2 regions of the Arthrobacter sp. U41 genome follow, and region 1 is predicted to be linked to the other one. Evidence: predicted binding sites of a transcription regulator. Region 1 holds the regulator's gene; the other holds the start of a gene.
What was found. Region 1 encodes LexA, which represses DNA repair genes until DNA is damaged. Its sites were predicted from a motif close to TCGAACANNTGTTCGA; they were not measured.
Positions count from the first base shown of each region.

Region 2: the regulator LexA is predicted to act here: its motif matches at 1,719-1,734, upstream of ASPU41_RS17210 (DUF6504 family protein).

Region 1 is NZ_CP015732.1:2,760,243-2,763,721, reverse strand. Features, by position in the region: gene ASPU41_RS12590 (histidinol-phosphate transaminase) at 1-457, opposite strand, end outside; gene ASPU41_RS12585 (LysM peptidoglycan-binding domain-containing protein) at 514-1,014, opposite strand; gene lexA (transcriptional repressor LexA) at 1,354-2,103, shown strand; gene ASPU41_RS12575 (ATP-dependent DNA helicase) at 2,189-3,479, opposite strand, start outside.
Region 2 is NZ_CP015732.1:3,783,441-3,786,919, reverse strand. Features, by position in the region: gene ASPU41_RS17230 (FAD-dependent oxidoreductase) at 1-262, opposite strand, end outside; gene ASPU41_RS17225 (VOC family protein) at 476-898, opposite strand; gene ASPU41_RS17220 (chorismate mutase) at 913-1,239, shown strand; gene ASPU41_RS17215 (hypothetical protein) at 1,251-1,637, opposite strand; gene ASPU41_RS17210 (DUF6504 family protein) at 1,791-2,126, shown strand; gene ASPU41_RS17205 (DNA polymerase III subunit alpha) at 2,123-3,479, shown strand, end outside.

The DNA.
Region 1 (3,479 bases):
GGGCTGCCGATGCGGCGCTGAGTCCATAGTCGTCGGCGCGGACCCCGACGATGTATCCGGTGTCCGTGCCGGAGGCCAGCAGCGGGTACATGGAGTACGTGGGAGGGAAGCCGAGGGCGGTCCGTCCCGGGCCGCCGAAGGCCTGAAGGATCTGCTGGAGCACCTCATTGGAGCCGTTCGCCGCCCAGATGTTCTCCGCACCCAGTCCGTGCCCGAGGTATTCGGCGAGGGCTTCGCGCAGTTCCGTGAACTCGCGGTCCGGATAGCGGTTCAGGCCGGCGGCGGCAATCGTGACGGCCTCGGCGATGGCGGCCCGCACGTCAGCCGGGACACCATGGGTGTTCTCATTGACGTTGAGCAGGATGGGGACGTCCAGCTGCGGCGCGCCGTACGGCGTCAGGCCGCGCAGATTCGTCCGGAGGGGAAGTCGGTTCAGGCGCTCTAACTGGTCAGTCACTTCACTAGTTTAAGTGAGATCGCCGCAGGCCCTGAAACTGTGACGGATCGACGGCGTTACTGGGACGGAATGAACAGTGCCTGGCCCGGCACGACGCGGGCTGCCTCGAGGTTGTTCAGCTGGATGATGTCGTCGACGACGTCGCGGGGATCCCGCTCCGGCGCCACCACCTCGGCGATGGCCCAGAGGGACTCACCGGCCTGCACCGTAACGGTCACCGTCGGGGTCAGTGACAGTTCGGCGGCGGAGTCCGCTGCCTTGGCGGGGGCGTTGAGGAAGCCGCTGAAGGAAAGGATCAGCGCCGCCAGCAGGATCAGCGGCACCCCAATGAAGACAAAGCGGCCGCGCCGGGTGAGCCTGAGCGGAGCCTGCCTGGCCCGCTGACCGGATCCGGCCGGGCTCTGCACCGCGGCCGGGCTGCGCCGCGCAGCGGACGCGCCGCCGTCGGCCCGGCCGGCAGGGTCGTGCCGGCCGGCGGGCGCACCGCCGCCGGGGCGGCCGTAGTTGCCGAATGCGTCGCGGCCGAAAGTGTCGTGAAACGCGCTTGATACTGACATGAACTGAGCCCTCCTGGACCATACTGTGCCGCCCGGCGTACTCCACGTACCTGCCGCCAACCGGCCTAACCTTCGAACAAAGAACCGAACGTCATGCTGTGCCCGAGCCGGGTCCGACTAGAACACATATTCGAACCCTGCTTGTTCTGTTTTAGCACCTATTGACGAACATTGTCGAGACTCGCTAGAACAAATGTTTGAAAAAGCCGTGTGGCTGGCCTACGTTTGAGTCAAGAACAACCACTTCTGCAGTTGATCAGCAGGGTCTGACATTTCAGGCCGGAGGTTCCCGGAAGCCGCAGCCACGGCGGCCGGGGGAACGGAAAGGCGTTGGCGAACATGGCAGCACAAGCCACCGGCGGCAGGGCCACCCAGCGGAGCCCGCAGGCAGCCCGGCCACCCAAGAGCCTTACGGTCCGGCAGAAGAAGATCCTGGAAACCATCCAGCGCTCCGTAACGGACAACGGCTACCCGCCGTCCATGCGCGAGATCGGCGACACCGTCGGCCTGGCCAGCCTTTCCAGCGTGACCCACCAGCTCTCCCAGCTCGAAAAGCTCGGCTACCTGCGGCGCGATCCCAAGCGTCCCCGCGCCATGGAAGTGCTGATGCCGTTGACCCTCGATGAGGGCACCACAAAGATCTCGGGAGTTGCGAAGCCCGGCGGCCTGCGCACTGTCGGCGGCCTGTCTGTTTCCGAACTGGCCAGCGCCACCGACACCGCCATGGTGCCGCTGGTGGGCCGCATCGCAGCAGGCGGGCCGATCCTGGCCGACCAGGTCGTCGAGGACGTTATGCCGCTGCCCCGCCAGCTGGTGGGCCACGGTGATCTGTTTATGCTCAAGGTCGCAGGGGATTCGATGATTGACGCAGCCATCTGTGACGGTGACTGGGTGGTGGTCCGCCAGCAGGGCGACGCCGTCAACGGTGACATTGTCGCGGCCCTGCTGGACGACGAGGCAACAGTCAAGACCTTCCGGCAGCGCGACGGCCACACCTGGCTGCTGCCGCAGAACACCCAGTACGAGCCCATCCTCGGCGATCACGCCGTCATCATGGGCAAGGTCGTCTCGGTGCTGCGCTCCCTTTAGCAGCGGGAGGACCAGCACCCCCGAAAGCTGCCGCAAGGGCCCCGCCGGATTCGGCGGGGCCCTTGCGCGTTTCTGCGCCCCGCGGTTACGTGGCGGGCTGCCCGGATTCCTTCGAGAGGCGCTCCAGGGCCGCGACGGCGACCGCGGGGTCGGTGGTGGGCCAGAACGGGGGCAGGGAGGCCCGAAGGAACCCCCCGTAGCGCTCGGTGGACAGCCGCGAGTCGAGCACGGCCACCACTCCCCTGTCCGTCGTGGTGCGGATCAGCCGGCCGGCACCCTGGGCCAGGCGGATGGCGGCGTGGGTCGCGGAAACACTCATGAAGCCGTTGCCGCCGGCCTGGGCCACCGCCCGGGACCGCGCCGTCATCAGGGGATCATCCGGCCGCGGGAACGGAATGCGGTCGATCACGACCAGGCGGCAGGAGATTCCCGGCACGTCGACGCCCTGCCACAGGGACATGGTGCCAAAAAGGCAGGTGTCCGGTTCGTCGGCGAACTGCTTCACGAGCGCGGTCATGGTCGAATCGCCCTGGCAGAGGATGCTCATGTCCAGCCGGGGACGCATGGCTTCGGCGGCGTCCTCGGCGGCGCGCCGGGAGGAGAACAGGCACAGGGCTCCGCCGCCGGAGGCCCGGATCAGCTTCTCGAGCTCGTCGAGGGCTTCCGGGGATGAGCCGCGGCCGGGCTTGGGCAGGTGCTTGGCTACATAGAGGATGCCCTGTTTGGGGTATTCGAAGGGGGAGCCGACGTCGACCCCGGTCCAGCTGGGGGCCCCGGGTCCGACCAGGCCAAGGCCGCCCGCGGCCGGTTCGAAAGCGGACCCGATCGCCAGCGTCGCCGAGGTCAGGATGACGGTGTGGTCCGCGAACAGTCCCTCCCGGAGCCGTCCGGCAACGCTGAGCGGGGCGATGTTGATCAGGGCCGGGGCGGACTCGTCCGGCTGGGCGTAGCCCTGCTGCGGGTCGAAGGTGCTGTTGCGGGAAAACCAGACCACCTCGCGGTTTTCGCGGGCGGCGAGCAGCCGTTCGCAGAGTTCCAGGATCACCATCAGGCGGGAGCGCGCGAGCTGGCGGCCGCCGTCGGCCGTGTTGGCGCTGTCGCCCTTGGAATCTGAGAGGGCCGCGCGGCAGGCGTCCCGCAGCTGGTCCACGCAGTCCAGCTGTTCGCTGTTGAGGCCGTTGGGCATGAGTCCGCCGGGGACCCCTTCAATGGCTAGTTCGAGGTTGGACGCGGCGTTGTTCAGTGCGTCCACGGTGATGCCGGTGTTTTTCCGCGCGCCGGACGCGGCGACGTGGACCATCGCGACGGAAAGCTGGCCGGTCACGGCACCGGTCACGCGGTCCTGCAGCTCGTGGGCTTCATCGACCACCACGACA
Region 2 (3,479 bases), 1.0 Mb from region 1:
TGGCGGCCAGGTCGATGCGCATGACCTCTTGTCCGGTCCGCACGTCGAGCGCCAGGCTCTTAGCCAGGCTTTCGGGTGTCTGGAGCAGGAGGCTCTCACGCTCGGGGATCATTCCGCCGATGTGGTAGGGCAGGCCGCAGTTGGCGAACGAGACGTAGTGGTCCCGCTCGAGAATGACGATCTCGGCCGACTCGTCGAGGCGCCTCAGACGGGCGCCGGTCGACGCGCCCGCCGCGACTCCTCCAACGATGACTGTCTTCATCTTTCTCCCTGCCTCCCTGGGAGTGCGGGCCATGGAAAATACACAACCCTTGGTTCGCGGAGCAAAGCACACCGGCTCGAATATGCGTGCCGCCGTGTACCCCAGTCACGGTAGCCGCCCCGGCGGACACCTCAATAGGGCCTTATGGCCGTAGCCCTCCGGACCCCCGGCCCGGGAGGCGGGCAGGGCCGTCGGCTGCCCCGTGGTGAGCTGTCAGAGTGTCACTTTCCCGGCGCCGTCGACCGCCCAGCTGGGATTGAAGGCAACTTCCCAGCGGTAGCCGTCGGGATCGGCGAAGTATCCGGTGTAGCCGCCCCAGGACTGGGTCTTCGGCGCTGCAATGATGGCCGCTCCGGCCGCCGCCGCCTCCGCCATCACCGAGTCGACTTCCGCTGCGCTGCCCAGGTTGTGGCTCAGCGTGATGCTCGGACTGCCGGTGGGAGGATCGGTGCCGGCTTCGGCCTGCATCTGCCCGGCGTCCCAGAGCGTAAGGATGAGGCCGTGATTGGCCTGGATGAAGAGGACCTCTCCCCGGACTTCCCGGTGGACGGGCCAGCCCAGGCCATCCACATAGAAACTGCGGGAGGCATCAACGCTGCGGACACCCAGTGAAATTAAATCGACTCGTGGCTGCATCTTTCGATACTGTCATGGACATGTCCACAAATCACGAAGACGAAAAAGCTGCCAAGGCCGACCGGGAACAGCTCGCCGCCGTGCGGGTGGCTGTTGACGAGGTGGACGAGCAGATCGTGTCGCTGATTGGCCGCCGCGAGCGCCTGATCCGGATCGCCGGAACCCTGAAGGCCGACAGCGCGGAGGTGCGTGCCCCCGGACGCGTGGAGCGGGTTATCGAACACGTCTGCGCCACGGCGGAACAGAAGGACATCGACGTCGAACTCGTTGAGAAGACCTACCGGGCAATGATCGACGCGTTCATCACGCTCGAGCTGGAAGTCTACAAAGCCAGCTCCTAGGGGTTTATGGCCTAGAGGGCTTCCTCCACCGGGACGTTCGCCTGGTACCCGCGGCCGTCACAGTCGCTGAAGGCCGTCATCAGGTGGCCCTTGGCCAGGCCCATGATCGTGCTGATCGGAAAGTACCCGGTAATGGTGTTGCCGGAATGCTCCACACCCTTGAGGTCAAAGTTCTCCTCCGTGCCGTCATGGCTGAAGCAGTAGAAGGACACGGCCTCCCCGTTCATGAACTCGATCCCCATTCGTCGCTGGTGGGAATGGTCCGGGGTTGCTGCCACCAGCCCCACCACGTAGGCGCCCTGCCCTGGGATGTTTCCGTCTATATCGAACTTCGCCACCAAGGACGTGTCCTCGGCGGCGATGCTTACGTGCTTCAGGAGTGCGTTATGGGAGCTCATGGCTCAATCCTGCTACCTGTGCCTGCGTCCGTCCACCCCTGATCTAGGTTTTGCCCCGGCACCGTCGTAGACTGGAGTTGTTCGAAGATATGTTCGAATAGTTACTGGCCGGTTTACGGACGGTTTTACAGATGGTGTGGACCGGGAGGCACGATGGGCATGTTCAGCGAGTCGGTGGACGTCGCCTGCACGCCTTCAGGCCAGCCCTTGAAACTCGACTGGGCCGGCCGGCACTACACCGTCTGCGCGGACCCGGTCCGCTGGTATGAGCGCCGCCAATGGTGGGCGGAAGAACAGCGGGCGCCGCTGGGCAGCGGCCCGGGCCTGGTGGACCATGAGATCTGGCGGGTGCAGGTGCGCCCGGAGGATTCCCCCGGCACCGAAAGCTCCATCACCCTTGACCTCACCCGGCATGTGGGCAGCGGACGCTGGCGCCTGCTGCGGATCCACGACGGCAGGCTTCCAGTCCAAGAGCCCGAATCAGCATGAGCTTTACCCATCTGCATGTCTCCACCGCCTTCAGTGCCCACTACGGGGTCTCCTGGCCGGATGAACTGGCGGCCGCCGCGGCCGCGGACGGGGCGACCGCGCTCGCCTGCACGGACCGCGACGGCCTCTACGGGACGGTCAAACACCTGTTGGCCTGCATGGCTGCGGGGCTGGACCCGATCGTCGGGGTGGACCTTGCGGTCTTTGACGACGACGGCGACCTCCGCACCCAAGTCGGGGGGCGCGTCCTCGTGCTGGCCCATGGGAACAACCGGGGCGCCGGCTACCGGGCCCTGTGCCGGCTGATCTCCGACGCGCATGCCCGCACCACGGGCAAGGCCGGGGGAGCGGTGCCCGCGGCCGTGACCCGGGCCGAGCTGGCCTCCCGCACCCTGCACCCGGAAACCCTCAAGCCGGTGCTGACCGTGCTGATCGGCCCGGACTCCGACGTCGGACGTGCCATGGGCGGCAGGCGCTACCTGCGCCCCCGCACCCTGTTCAAACGCTGGCTCGATGCCATGCCGCCTGGAACGATTGCCGCCGAGGTGGTCAGCCAGCTCAGCCCGCCGGGCGAACCGCTCAGCACCGCCCACGCGGTGCGGATGCTCAAGCTCGCCGCCGAACACGGGGTTCCCGCCGTGCTCAGCAATGCCGTGCGGTATGTCGCCGAGGACGGAGCGGCCACCGCGGACGTGCTGGATTCAGCCCGCGCGCTGAAATCGCTTCCCGAACTCTCCGCCGCCCCGCTGCTCCAGCCCAACGGGCAGGGCTGGCTCAAATCCGCGGCGCAGATGCTCCAGCTGGGAAAGGAGATCATGCACTCCGCCGGGTACGGCGCCGCGGACCTCAAGAACCTGATGGCGCAGACCGCGGCGCTCGCGGACCGTTGCCGGATGGACCCGGTGACGGACATGGGATGGAAACAGCCCGTAGTGCCGGAAGCCTCGGTGATCGGCATCGCCGGGGACCCCCTCGTTGAACTCACCCTGCGCTGCGAAGCGGGCATCAGCAGGCGGTTCCCTGGGATCACCGGCAAGCCCGCCAAGGAGCTCCGCTCGCGGCTGGAGCACGAGCTGAGGATCATCGACAGCCTGGGCTTCGCCGCGTACTTCCTGACCGTGGCCGAGGTCTCCCGGATGATCCTGGACATGGGGGTAAGGGCAGCGGCGCGCGGCTCGGGCGCCTCCAGCCTGGTCAACTACCTGATCGATGTCAGCCAGGTGAACCCGCTCCAGCACGACCTCATCTTCGAGCGCTTCCTCTCCCGGGACCGCGCCACCCTCCCGGACATCGACATCGACGTCGAAAGCGCCGAACGGCACAACGTGTACCGGAAGATCTTTGAGCGCTTCG